4 regions of the Micromonospora sp. WMMD1102 genome follow, and region 3 is predicted to be linked to each of the others. Evidence: riboswitches for the same ligand, from Rfam matches in the RefSeq annotation. Region 3 holds a riboswitch; each other region holds the start of a gene.
The links. Region 3 has a riboswitch for cyclic di-AMP ahead of O7626_RS26175 (hypothetical protein). Riboswitches for the same ligand answer to the same signal wherever they lie in the genome.
Positions count from the first base shown of each region.

Region 1: another riboswitch for cyclic di-AMP. It lies ahead of O7626_RS10320 (C39 family peptidase); the one in region 3 lies ahead of O7626_RS26175 (hypothetical protein).
Region 2: another riboswitch for cyclic di-AMP. It lies ahead of O7626_RS34865 (C40 family peptidase); the one in region 3 lies ahead of O7626_RS26175 (hypothetical protein).
Region 4: another riboswitch for cyclic di-AMP. It lies ahead of O7626_RS24510 (hypothetical protein); the one in region 3 lies ahead of O7626_RS26175 (hypothetical protein).

Region 1 is NZ_JARUBN010000001.1:2,296,564-2,299,765, forward strand. It holds gene mdlC (benzoylformate decarboxylase) at 1-650, opposite strand, end outside; cyclic di-AMP (ydaO/yuaA leader) riboswitch at 906-1,046, shown strand; gene O7626_RS10320 (C39 family peptidase) at 1,519-2,331, shown strand; gene O7626_RS10325 (DUF2231 domain-containing protein) at 2,421-2,969, opposite strand; gene O7626_RS10330 (GNAT family N-acetyltransferase) at 3,169-3,202, opposite strand, start outside.
Region 2 is NZ_JARUBN010000001.1:7,679,806-7,683,007, forward strand. It holds gene O7626_RS34855 (peptidoglycan recognition family protein) at 1-1,320, opposite strand, end outside; gene O7626_RS34860 (hypothetical protein) at 1,396-1,605, shown strand; cyclic di-AMP (ydaO/yuaA leader) riboswitch at 1,800-1,940, shown strand; gene O7626_RS34865 (C40 family peptidase) at 1,953-2,993, shown strand; gene dcd (dCTP deaminase) at 3,113-3,202, opposite strand, start outside.
Region 3 is NZ_JARUBN010000001.1:5,845,007-5,848,208, reverse strand. It holds gene O7626_RS26185 (polysaccharide deacetylase family protein) at 1-40, opposite strand, end outside; gene O7626_RS26180 (SDR family oxidoreductase) at 382-1,425, shown strand; cyclic di-AMP (ydaO/yuaA leader) riboswitch at 1,677-1,810, shown strand; gene O7626_RS26175 (hypothetical protein) at 1,814-2,830, shown strand; gene O7626_RS26170 (O-acetyl-ADP-ribose deacetylase) at 2,955-3,202, shown strand, end outside.
Region 4 is NZ_JARUBN010000001.1:5,474,436-5,477,637, reverse strand. It holds gene O7626_RS24515 (cellulose-binding domain-containing protein) at 1-763, shown strand, start outside; gene O7626_RS24510 (hypothetical protein) at 873-1,976, opposite strand; cyclic di-AMP (ydaO/yuaA leader) riboswitch at 1,983-2,111, opposite strand; gene O7626_RS24505 (helix-turn-helix transcriptional regulator) at 2,421-3,202, shown strand, end outside; gene O7626_RS24500 (DUF397 domain-containing protein) at 3,196-3,202, shown strand, end outside.

The DNA.
Region 1 (3,202 bases), 3.5 Mb from region 3:
GCCTCGGCCCAGCCGCCGGCCCGGTCGACCCCGGCGCCGATCACCAGCATGGGCTGCCGACTGGCCGCCAGGATCTCGGCGAAGCGGTCCAGTTCCGCCGGATCGGGTGCGACCCGGGTGCTCACCCGGCGTACCTGGGCGGTGCCGCTGGCCGGTTCGTCCCAGTCGTCCAGCGGTAGGGAGAGGTAGACCGGCCCGGCCGGCGGCTGGACCGCGGTGGCCAGCGCCCGCATGAACGCCTCCGGGATGTCCTGGGCGCGCATCGGCTCGTGACTCCACTTGACGTACGGCTCGGGAAGCTGGGTCGGGCGCACGTTGGTCAGCATCGGCTCGGAGAGGCTCATCGTCCGGGTCTGCTGGCCGGCGGTAACGATCATGGGCGTCTTGTTGTGCCAGGCGGTGACGAGGCTGCCCATCGCGTTCCCGGTGCCGGGCGCGGTGTGCAGGTTGACGTGCACCGGGCGGCCGCTGGACTGGGCGTAGCCGTCCGCCATCGCGACGGCCGACGCCTCCTGTAGGGCCAGCACGTACGCGAAGTCGGCCGGAAAGTTCTTCAGAAATGGCTCCTCGGTGGAACCGGGGTTGCCGAACAGGGTGGTCAGGCCGAGGGAACGGAGCAGGTCGTAGGTCGCTTCGTGCACCGTTGTCATCGAAAGGAGCCTCCTGGTGTCCTCGTCCCATGCCCAGACGACCGGGCTAAGCCGGTCATTTCCGTCATACCTCACCCGTACATGATCATGCCGGTTTATCTGCTCCACCGTCCGTGACCCTCGGATGGCCGCCGGAGCCCCCAATCGCGGTCCTGGTCACTGTTTTCGCTGCTCACTGGGCTTGGCAACGGCCGAACGCGGACAGTAATGTCGGCAAGTCCGCTACCGGCCCCTTGGTCACCGCCTGGTGACACCGGAGCGGACCCGCTGAGTCGTTGTGTAACGAGCCGGGGACCCACAGTTATCTGGGGTGAATCCTCGGGCTGCGGCCCGGGGTAGGGCGGCCTTCCCGCCCGAATCCGTCAGCTAACCCGGTAGGCGGTGTCGGAAGGAGTAGTTGTTTCGTGCCGCATCACCCGGGCTCCGGCCCGTCCCCCCAGTTTCCTCGCTGCATCGTGGCGCCACTCCCGGCCGCCGCGACCGCCGTACCGGACCACCCGGTCCCCGGCCGGGACCCGATCCTGATCCGATAGCGGGCTGTGCCGCGGAGGTCGTCGATGCGCGGGGCGCGCCGGCCGGCTCGCCGGCGGGTCCCGGTACCGCCGCAGGCCGGCGACGACGGATCGTGGTGGCGCTGATTCCACCGGTACGCCGACAGCGGTGCTCCGCACCCGTGGGCGCATCGCCGGTCCGTCTTCGCCAGGTTCATCGGCGCGCGCCTTTCCGGTGCCATTCCGCGCGATTCTCCGGCACATTCCGGCAGCGATAAGAAACGTCGCGTCACCATCCCGTCCCCCGGTAGTGGTGACACGCATTCCCCTGGAGGACAACGTTGAAGCACGCAATTAACGGGCGGTTCAGGACCGCCATGTCGGGCCGCCGGAACCGGCTCGCGCTCGCCTCGGCCGCGGTGCTCGCCGCCGCCGCCTCGACCGGGGTCGTGCTGGCCTCGACCGGCTCGCCGGAGGCCCCGGAGACCGGCTCGACCGTCGCCGTCGCCGAAGTCGGCGCCCCCGCCGCGGGTCAGGCCGGAGCGGCCGCCACCACCGCGCCGCGGACGACGGCGCCGCAGACCACCGCCCCGGCGACCGAGGCACCGACCACGGCGCCGGCCAGCAAGGCGGCCAAGGCGGCCCCGACCAGCACCCCGAGCAAGCGGCCGGCGCCGCCCGCGGCCAAGCTGCTGGACTACGATTTCCAGACCCAGATCAACGGTTGGTACTGCGGCCCGGCCGCCACCCGGATCGCGCTCACCGTCCGGGACAAGCAGCCGAGCCAGGACTCAGTAGCCGCCGACCTCGGCACCACGACGAGCGGCACGAACTCGGCCCAGGACACCACCCGGGTACTCAACAAGATCATCGGTACCGACTTCTACCGCACCACGGCCATCCCCGGCGGCGCGGCCACCCCGGCCCAGATGGACCGGCTCCAGGCGGACGTCGTGCACGCCGTCACCAGCGGATACGCCGTGGTGATGAACATCGCCGGCTCGGCCACCGACCTGGACGGCGGTTGGCACAGCTACCCCGGCGGGCACTACCTGACGGTGGTCGGCTACCGCGACGACGGCCGTACGGTGAAGATTGCCGACCCGGCCATCCCGGGCGAGGACAGCAACTACTGGATGAGCACCATCGACCTGGCGAACTGGGCGGCCACCCGGGGCTACTCGTCCTGAGCCGACCCGACCTCCCGAACGGGTGTAAGGAAGGGCCCCCTCCTATCGCATTTTGTATAGGAGGGGGCCCTTCCTTACACCTCACGAGGTCACTGGCCCTGCCACACCGCCTGGGCGCCGGTGTCGCCGGTACGGAACACGAAGTACAGGGTGATCCCGGCCGCCGCCAGGGAGAGCACCCCGAAGACCAGGCTGAGCACCGGCGACTCCTTGGCGGCCGGCGCACCTCCGGCAGCCGCGCCCTCCGTGCCGTCCCCCTCGACGCTGGCGGCGGGCCGTACGGCGGCGGTGCGGGGCTTGACGAGGAGGACCAGGGCCAGGGTCAGCACCCCGAGCGCGATGGTCGCGTACAGGGTGTTGGTGCCGAGATCCTGGTGCTCCGCCAGCCGGGGGACGTACTCCGGGCTGACCCGGTTACGTGATTCCAGGCGGGCGAGGAATCGGTCACCGGAGAGCTTGGCCATCAGCGCCGCGACCGGGGTGGCGACGGCGAGCAGCCCCAGCACCCAGCGCAGGTGCGGGCGGACGAACGGAAGGAACGCGTACCCGACCGCGGCCAGCGCGAGCAGTGGCACGAAGACCACTGCGGCATGGACCAGGAAGGGGTGGGCGGGAATGCCCATGAACTCCTCGAGCACCGGCGCCTCCTCGGCGACAGATCGGATCGACGACAGATCGGATCGGCGAAAGACAGGGTGGGACGACCGGCGTACGGGCCGGTGGGGCGGAAAGCTCCGGCAGCCTGGGCAGGCGTGCGGACCGTTGACATGGTGCCCGTGGCGCTGATCCTTGACAAGGGCCGGCGGAGTCCGACCGGCGGCCTGGACCAGCTCAGGTTCACTGTGGATCGTCGTCCGGTACGGCCGCGGGC
Region 2 (3,202 bases), 1.8 Mb from region 3:
GCCCCGGACCACCGTCCAGTCCCCGGGTGACGAGCCGTCGAAGGTGGTGGCCCGGTAGTACTCGCCGGGCAGCACGTTCCCGACGGCGTACCGCTGCCCGGCGGCGAGGGTGTACTGCAACGGGGTGACCGGCTGCACCGGTACGCCGGCCGGATAGGCGTCCGCCTCCGGGTACGCCCGGCCGTACACCGGAATCGTCGCCCGGCCCGGCTTCGGCGTCGCGACCAGGCCCACCGTCCACTTCGCGGTCGGCTTCGACCTCGGGTTGTGGAACCACGCCTTCTGCCCGAGATACCAGATCGCGGTCCAGTCGCCCTGCCGGCCGGCGAGCGCGTACGTCTGTCCGGCCGACGCCCGCGCCCCGTGGTCGGAGATGTGCATCGTGTTCGGGGTGCCGTCCGGGCGCAGCCCGAGGTCGTTCACCAGCGGCGCGTCGGCGGTCGGTGCGGTGCGCAGCACCACCGACGACGACCCGCGCGCCGGGCACGGCACCCCGGCCGCCGTGCAGCCGGTGAACGCCGGCCGGTTGGTGGCGAAGTCCGGGTCGATGGTGACCAGTCCGGCGGCCGGTGCGCCGACGCCCCGGAACGGCGCCCTGAGCAGGTCGAAGTAGTGCGACCAGTCCCAGTACGGCCCGGGTTCCCAGTGCATGCCGCGCACGTTCGCCGGCAGGATCCCGGGGACGTTGTCGTGCCCGATGACGTGGTCGCGGTCGAGCGGGATGTCGTACCGGTCGGCGAGGTAGCGGACCAGTTTGGCCGAGGTCCGGTACATCGCCTCGGTGTACCAGGTGCCCTGTGCGGCGAAGCCCTCGTGTTCCAGGCCGATCGCCTTGGCGTTGACGTACCAGTTGCCGGCGTGCCAGGCCACGTCCCTGCCCTTCACGTGCTGCGCGATGTGCCCGTCGGCGGAGCGGAGCGTGTAGTGCCAGCTCACGTAGGTCGGGTCCTGGACCAGCCGCAGCGTGGTGTCGTAGCTGCCCTCGGTGTCGTGGATGACGATGTACTCGACCTTCTGCCGGGCGGGCCGGTCGGAGAGGTCGTGGTTGCCGTAGTCGCCCTCGCCGAACGCCTGGTAGGGGGCGGGGATCCACTCGCAGGAGATGTCGCGCGGGCACTCCAGCCCGTCCGGGCGGGGTCGGCCGGGCAGGCCGAGCCGGTCCAGCCAGTGCCGCTGCGGGACGATCCCGGGGTGGCCGGGGAGGGTGATCCGGTGCCCGTCGTCGGTGGTCCGGCTGGCACCCTCGGCGAGGGTCCGGTACACCTCGTCAGCGAAGGCGGCGGCGGCGTCCGCGCGGTCGCTGCCGGCGTACCGGGCCACCGCGCCGTACCAGGCCGCCGGGTCGCCGCGGCGGCGTACTCGGACTGCCGGGTGTCGGCGTACTCGGATTGCCGGGTGTCGGTCGACGGCGGCGCGGCGAGCGCGGGGCTGGCCGGCAGCAGTGCCGCAGCGCCGAGCAGGGCGGTGCCGATCGCGATTTTCCTGCTCAGCGGCGTTGTCGTGGGAAGCATCGAACCTCCAGGGGCCGGGGTGGGCCTGCCGATCACCCTCCACCCGGGACACCGCTGCGGTCAATACCTGCCAAACAAGCTCGTCGCCATGTAGAAAACTTTCACCTATACCGAGCGTGTCCGAGCCGGTCCTCGTGGGTCGACTCCGCCGAGCGTCGGTTCGCGCCGTCCGTGACCGCCCCGATACACAACGAATCGACTCAGATCACGGGGTTGCGTTTGGATAACACCCTTCTCTAAGGTTGGGGACCGTCGAGCCGACGGCAGGCCGCCTAGCCGGGCGGCGACGTCTCGACACCGCCGAATCGTCACACAGAGCGAACCGGGGACCCGAGCATCCTGGGGTGAATCCGCGCCTTCTGCGGTAGGGCGACACTCTTTCCGCCCGAACCCGTCAGCTAACCCGGTAGGCGGGCTACGGAAGAAGGAGTACGGACCCCGGTGGCTTCCCCTGCCCCGCCGCGGTCGCCCTCCCTCCCGTCGGCAGCCGCCGACGCCGGGAACGCGAAACCGCGCCCTCGAAGGTCCATCCTCGTCATCGCCCTCACCGCCCTCGCCAGCGCCGTCGTGCTGTTCACCGGCACGACGCCGGCACTGGCCGAGCCGTCGGTGGCCGAGATCGAGCAGCAGATCGACACCGCCTGGCGCAAGCTGGAGCCGGTCGTCGAGAAGCACAACGCCACCCGGCAGGACCTGGCGGCGAAGAAGAAGCAGGCCGCCACCCTGCAGAAGAAGATCGCCCCGCTGCAGTCGCAGATCGACGCCGCGATGAACCGGGTGAGCGACTTCGCCGTGCAGGCGTACAAGGGTGACAAGGCCTCGGCGGTCAACGCCCTGCTCACCTCGAAGTCGCCGACCGCGCTGGTCGGCCAGCTCTCGGTGCTCGACCAGTTCGCGCGCCAGCAGCAGCGCGAGGTGCAGGAGGTCGTCGACCTCAAGGAGAAGTACGCCGCCCAGAAGGCTCCGCTGGACCGGCTGGTCACCCAGCTGACCAAGACCGAGGCGGAACTGGCGGCGAAGAAGAAGGAGATCGACGCCGAGGTCGAGCGGCTACAGAAGCTGCGGATCCAGGCGTACGGGAACGGCTCCGCCGGCCCGCTGCGGCCCGCGCCCTGCCCGGCGACCTACCCCGGCGGCCCGTCCGGCCAGGCGGTCAAGTTCGCGTGCGCGCAGATCGGCAAGCCGTACAAGTGGGGTGCCGAAGGCCCCGGCTCGTACGACTGCTCCGGCCTGACCCTGGCCGCCTGGGCCAAGGGTGGCGTCTCGCTGCCGCACAACGCCCGCGCCCAGCGCGGACAGACGAAGCAGATCAGCCGCTCCGAGCTGCGCCCTGGTGACCTGGTCTTCTACTATGCCGACCTCAGCCACGTCGGCATGTTCGTCGGCAACGGTTGGATCGTGCACGCCTCCCGGGCCGGCGAACCGGTCAAGATGAAGCGGATGGACGACGGCGAGATCCACAGCTTCGGCAGACCGGGCTGAAATCTCCGGGTTGAGGTCCCCGGGTCGACGGTCTCCGAGTCGACCGAGTCAACGCAGAACCCCCGTCGCGCAGGTGCGGCGGGGGTTCTGCCGTTCGGCCGACGGGGTGGCGCCGTGCCTCAGCGGGTGGGCCAGGTGCGCCAGTTCTGCCAGGAACGGCTCGGAGTCGGCCCGCGCTGTCCCTGGTAGCGCGAGCCGTAGACGGCCGA
Region 3 (3,202 bases):
TCGTCGCCGGTACCGCGCGTCCGCGCACTCGTTCCTCCACCCGCCGCACCTTCGCGGAATCCGCCGCACCTTCGCGGACGCGGTTACCCGCGCGCCCCGGCTTCATCCTCACCCGGACGGGTGGTCCGGCCTGGTTGCTCCGGTCTCCCGCGCTCCGTGCCGGCCGCGCCGGATCGCGCTGGCCCGTGCCGAACCGCGCTGGCCCGTGCCGAACCGCGCTGGCCCGTGCCGAACCGCGCTGGCCCGTGCCGGCCCGTGCCGGCCCGTGTCGGACCGTGCCGAACCGCGCCGGATCGCCCTGGCCCGTGTCGGACCGTTTGCCGGGCCGCCCCTCGGGTAGCCGCCGCGCGGCAGGCAGGACCGGGTCTGGACGGGGGCGGGATGCGCGGTCGAGGGGTGCGCGGCCGACCCGCGGCCCGGGTGGCGGTGATCACCGGGGCGAGTGCCGGGGTGGGCCGGGCGACGGCCCGGCTGCTGGCCCGGCGGGGGATGCGGATCGCCCTGCTGGCCAGGGGCGGTGCCGGCCTGCGGGGGGCGGCCGAGGACGTCCGGGCGGCCGGCGGCGTACCGCTGCCGATCGAGACGGACGTTGCGGACCACCGGCAGGTGGCGGCGGCGGCGGATCGGGCGACCGGCGAACTCGGCCCGATCGACCTCTGGGTCAACAACGCCATCGTCTCGGTCTTCGCGCCGCTGCACCAGATCGCACCCGAGGAGTTCCGGCGGGTGACCGAGGTCTGCTATCTCGGGTACGTCCACGGCACCCTGGCCGCGCTGGACCGGATGCTGCCCCGGGGCGCCGGCACGATCGTGCAGGTCGGATCGGCGCTGGCGTACCGGTCGATCCCGCTACAGTCCGCGTACTGCGGTGCGAAGCACGCCATCGTCGGCTTCACCGAGTCGCTCCGCTGTGAACTGCTGCACGACCGCAGCCCGGTCCGGGTCACCATGGTGCACCTGCCGGCGCTGAACACCCCGCAGTTCGACTGGGTGCTGTCCCGGCTGCGCAACCGTGCCCGACCCGTACCGCCGATCTACCAGCCCGAACTGGCGGCCCGGGCGATCGTGCACGCGGCCGACCGGCCGGACCGCCGGGAGTACTGGGTGGGCGCGTCGACGGTCGGCACCATCATCGGCAACCGCTGCCTGCCCGGCCTGCTCGACCGCTATCTGGCCCGGACCGGGTACTCCGGACAGCAGACGGCGCGGCCGGCCCCGCCGGACCGCCGGGCGAACCTCTGGCATCCGGTGGACGACGGTGACGGGGTGGACCGGGGCGCGCACGGGGAGTTCGACACGCCGTACCGGACCCGGAGTCCGCAACTCTGGCTGTCCCAGCACCGGGGCGTGGTGACGGCCGGTGTGCTCTCCGCCGGTGCGGTCGCCGGTGTGCTCTTCGGCACAACGCCGTGGCGCCGCCGGTAGTCGAAGAATCACCCACCGACCAACCTGGACATGTTTCCGCACGTCAGGCCGTTGGCAATGCGGATGGTGAATAGCCGACAGCAGCTGGTGGATAATGGCGGGCAAAGCATGCCCTTCGATGCGTACGACGCGCCGTGATTACTGATAGTCGTTGCCTGGCAACGCTTTTAGCCGGGAACAGGTCTTGCCATTCCGGAAGTGAAACCGGGTATGCTGTCTGCCGTTCATAGCCGGATACCGTGTGGTGCCGGCGCTGATCGCCGCCTAATCGCCACACGGCGAGCCGGGGCCCCACGTTCCCCTGGGGTGAATCCGCGAAAGCGGTAGGGACCACTTCCATCCCGAACCCGTCAGCTAACCCGGTCGGCGGCCGACGGAAGGGATACATGTGAGGGCACCCCTACGCCGAAGGCTGGCGACTGCCCTGGCACTGCTCACCGCCGCAGCTCTGGTCGCGGTTCCGTCCGAGGCGTCGGCCGCGCCGAAGCCGGCCCCACAGGAGGAAGCCGACTCGCCGCTGCTCGGGGACGTCCTCGCCAGCGCCGGCAAGCGGCTCGCCGAGGCGAAGGCCGAGCGCACCAAGTCGCAGCGGCGGCAGCAGGCGCTCGGCAAGCAGCTGAAGGACGCCGAGGCCAAGCTGGCGGCGCTCGCCCCGGAGGCAAGCGAGATCGCGGCCGAGTCCTACCGCAGCGGCAAGCTCAGTGCCATCTCGATGCTGCTGTCCAACAACTCGACCGACCCCTCCAATGGCGGCTTCATGCAGCGGATGTCGGCGCTCAACGAGCTGAACCTGTTCAACAACGGCAAGCTCCGGGCGCTCAACCAGGCGCGGGACGAGGTCGGCGCGGCCAAGAAGGCGATCGACGAGGAGGTCGCCAAGCAGGCCGCCCAAGAGAAGATCATCAAGAAGCAGCAGTCGGACGCGAAGAAGGCGCTCTCCCTGGTGGGTGGCAACTCGCGGCCCGACAAGGGTCTGGTGTCGGCCACATCGCCGGTCGCCCGGCCGGGGCCGGGGATGGCGGACGGCTTCCCGGGGCTGCCCTGCAACAAGAAGGACCCGACCACCAGCGGCTGCATCACGGCCCGGACGCTGCACATGTACAACGAGGTGCGCCGGGCGGGCTTCAAGCGGTTCGTCGGCTGCTTCCGGCCCGGCGGGCCGTTCGAGCACCCGAAGGGCCGGGCCTGCGACTGGTCGCTGCGCAGCTCCGGGTTCAGCCGGGCCGCCAACGACGACCAGATGAAGTACGGCAACGACCTGGCCGCGTTCCTGATCCGCAACGCCGACCGGCTCGGCATCCTCTACGTGATCTGGTACAAGGAGATCTGGTTCCCGGACGAGGGCTGGAGTTCCTACAGCGGTCCCAGCGACCACACCGACCACGTACACGTCTCGATGCTCTAGCCTCGGCCCGACACCCGGCCGCCCCGCCACCTGCCCGTGCAGGTGGCGGGGCGGCCGCGTTCAGTCGGCGGCGTGCCCGTCGCGTCGCGCGGCGGGCCGGCCGGCGGGCTGGCATCATCGGCCGATGGCAGTCATCGAGGTCGTCCGGGGCGACATCACCCGGCAGCACGTGGACGCGATCGTCACCGCCGCCAACGAGTCGCTGCTGGGTGGCGGCGGTGTGGACGGTGCCATCCACCGGGCGGCCGGGCCCCGGCTGGCCGAGGCGGGTGCGGCGATCGCCCCCTGCCCGCCCGGGGAGGCGGTGGCGACGCCCGCGTTCGACCTCGACCCGCCCGTCCGGTACGTCATCCACACCGTCGGCCCGGTCTG
Region 4 (3,202 bases), 370 kb from region 3:
CACCCCGCCGACAAGCGTCCCGCCGACGATCACCCCGCCGCCGACCGTGCCGCCGACCACCCAGCCGCCGAGCGGCTGCGGCACGGCGGTGCTCTGCGACGGCTTCGAGAACCAGACCGGCAGTACGCCGTCGGGCGACTGGGCGGTCAGCTATCCGGACTGCTCGGGCAGCGGCACCGCCAGCATCGACACCTCGGTCGCGCACCAGGGCACCCGCTCGGTACGCATAAACGGGGCGGTCGGCTACTGCAACCACGTCTTCGTCGGCTCCACCCGCAACCTGAGCGGGGTCGGCGCGGTGCGCTACGCCCGGCTCTGGGTACGGCACACCACCGCACTGCCGACCTCGCACGTGACCTTCCTGGCCATGCGGGACGCCGCCGACGGCAACCGTGACCTGCGGATGGGCGGGCAGAACGGCGCGTTGCAGTGGAACCGTGCCTCGGACGACGCCACCCTGCCGGAGCAGAGCCCGAACGGCGTGGCGCTGAGCATGCCGTTGCCGGTCAACCAGTGGTCCTGCCTGGAGTTCATGGTCGACGGCACCCAGGGCCGGCTCTCCACCTGGGTCAACGGCACCGCGGTGACCGGGCTGACCGCCGACGGCACGCCCACGCACGACGTCGACGGGCAGTGGTACAACCGGGCCGACTGGCGGCCGAACCTCACCGACCTGCGGCTGGGCTGGGAGAGCTACGGCGAGGGTGCCGACACGCTCTGGTTCGACGACGTGGCGCTCGGTTCGAGCCGGATCGGCTGCTGACCGGGGTACGCACCCCGGCGGTCGCCGCCTGACGGAAAAGCGGACCGCCGGCACTGCCCAGGGGTGGCGGGCGGTGCCGACGGTCCGCGACAGGTTACGCGATCGATCCTCAGTTCATCGACAGGTGTACGTGGTTGGTGTGGTCGCTCGACGGGTCGCCGTTGCCCCCGTTGTACGTCTTCCAGCCACTGCTCGGCAGCCAGATCTGCTTGAACCAGATCACGTACAGCACGCCGAGCCGGTTGGCGTTGCGCACGTAGTACGCCGCCAGGTTGTTGCCGTACGTCCGGTCGCCGCCGGTCGCCACTCCGCCGAACCCGTTCTTCTGGGCGGCGAAGTCGCAGGCCTGTCCCTTCGGGTGCTCGCCGCTGCCACCGCTGCGGAAGCAGGAGACGAACCGGGTGAAGCCGGCGGCCTGGGCCTGCTTGAGCGCGTGCAGGGTGCGCGGGGTGATGCAGCCGCTGGTGGTCGGGTCGTCGAGACTGCACGACTCGTCCGGGAAGGAGCCGTCGGGGTTGCGGGGTGCCGGCCGGGCGGAGCCGCCGCCGCTGCCGCTGATCCCCGAGCCCGCGCCGCCGCTGTTGTTCGCCGCCGCGAGCGCCCGTTCGGCCTGCTTCTTGCGGGTCTCCATCACCTCGACCTGCTTGCGCTGCTCGCCGATCTCCTTGTCGAGCGCGGCCTTGGCCTGGGTTTCCTTGTCCAGGCTCTCCCGCAGCCCGCGCAGTTCCCGGCTCTCGTTCGCCGAGATCGTGTCGAGTGCGGCGGCCCGGTCCACCAGGCTGGTCGGCGAGCCGCTGTTGAGCAGCGCGGAGACCTGCCCGAGTCGACCGGTCCGGTACGCCATGTTGCCCATCTCGGCGACCCGTTCGCTCCGGGTCGCCACCTCGGTACGCAGCGCGGCAAGCTGCTGGTTCAGTTCCTTCTGCCGCTTGACGGAGTTGTCCAGTTTGGTCTTGGCGTTCAGATAGCCCTTGCTGGCGGCCTGGAGCTGCTCGCGCAGGCTGTCGGTGCCTCCGTCGATGTCGTCGCCGCCGGGAGCCGCGGCCAGCGCCCCGGGGGTCGCGTACTCCGGTGCCGCGGCGGCGGGTGCGCCGCCGAGCGCCGCGAGGACCATGCCCAGGGTGAGCGCCGCGGTGACCGCGAGCTTCCCGGACGGTCCCGAGGCGTTCCGCGCGGACGCCGGAGCGTGTCGGGTGGGTGCCAGGAACGGCATATGACAGTGTCCTTCCGTCAGCCGCCGACCGGGTTAGCTGACGGGTTCGGGACGGAAGATCCCTACCGCTGGCGCGGATGCACCCCTGGTACGTGGTTCCCCGGCTCGCGCGTGGCGATTAGGCGGCGGCCCCCGCAGGCGCCGGAGGGCGCCGCCCGGCGGAGACCGGAGCCGAGCCTACCGGCAGTTGCTGTCCGGGGATACGTGGCGTTGCCAGAGTTGAATTCACGATTCTCCTGCTTCGGGTGGATGTATCCGGACAAATATCTCCGGTGCCGGCCGGAAACTTAAGATGCCGCTAACTATCGGTGAGCTCCGATGGTGTGACCATCCCGTCAACCGAGCTGGTATTCGCGCTGGACCGTGACGGCGTGGTAACGCAGAATGAGCAGGTCCGCCGCCTGATGACGGTGACAGCATCTGCCGACCGCCGGGGTGATAACAATGCTTGACCAATCGGCGTCGCTTCCGGCCCGCATCCGGGCGTTGCGCACAGAGCGGAAGCTGTCTCAGGACAGGCTCGCCGTCGCAATCGGGGTGTCCAAGTCCACGGTGCAGTATTTCGAGGCAGGGAAGCTGATTCCGCAGGAAGGCACGGCACAGCGCCTTGACGGGGTGTTCGGCACCGACAGCGAGATTCAAGGGCTGGCAAAGACGGCACACGAAGACCTGCGCCCGTGGCTACGCCCATGGGCCGAGAATGTGCGTCGCGCGATCCTGCTGCGGTCCTGGGAACCGCTGTTGATCCCGGCTCCGCTACAGCGTGAGCCGTATATGCGAGAGATGTTCGCGGGAGTCCCGGCGAACGTGGGGAGGGTGGAGGATCTCGTCGCGGACCGGGCAGCCCGGCAGGCGGCGGTTCTGGATCAGAACCCGCCGGTGACGATTTCCTGCATCATCGCGGAATTCGCGCTCCGGCGCGGGTCGCGCGACGTCATGAAAGATCAGCTCGGCTATCTCGTCGACATCGGACACCGACCCTTCGTCACGGTACGTGTGCTGCCGGATGTCGCCGGAGGTCTGCATGCTGGTCTGGGTGGCCCGATCTCGCTGGCAACCCTGAGAGACGGTAGGCGGATCTCGTACCTTGATGATCAGTTGCAGGGCAAGGTGGTGGCCTCGGTACGGGATGTGGGTGACCTAGAGCTATCCTGGGAGTCGATCAACGGTTTGGCGATGACGACCGACCAGAGCAGAGACCTACTTCTGGAGGTGCTGAATGAACA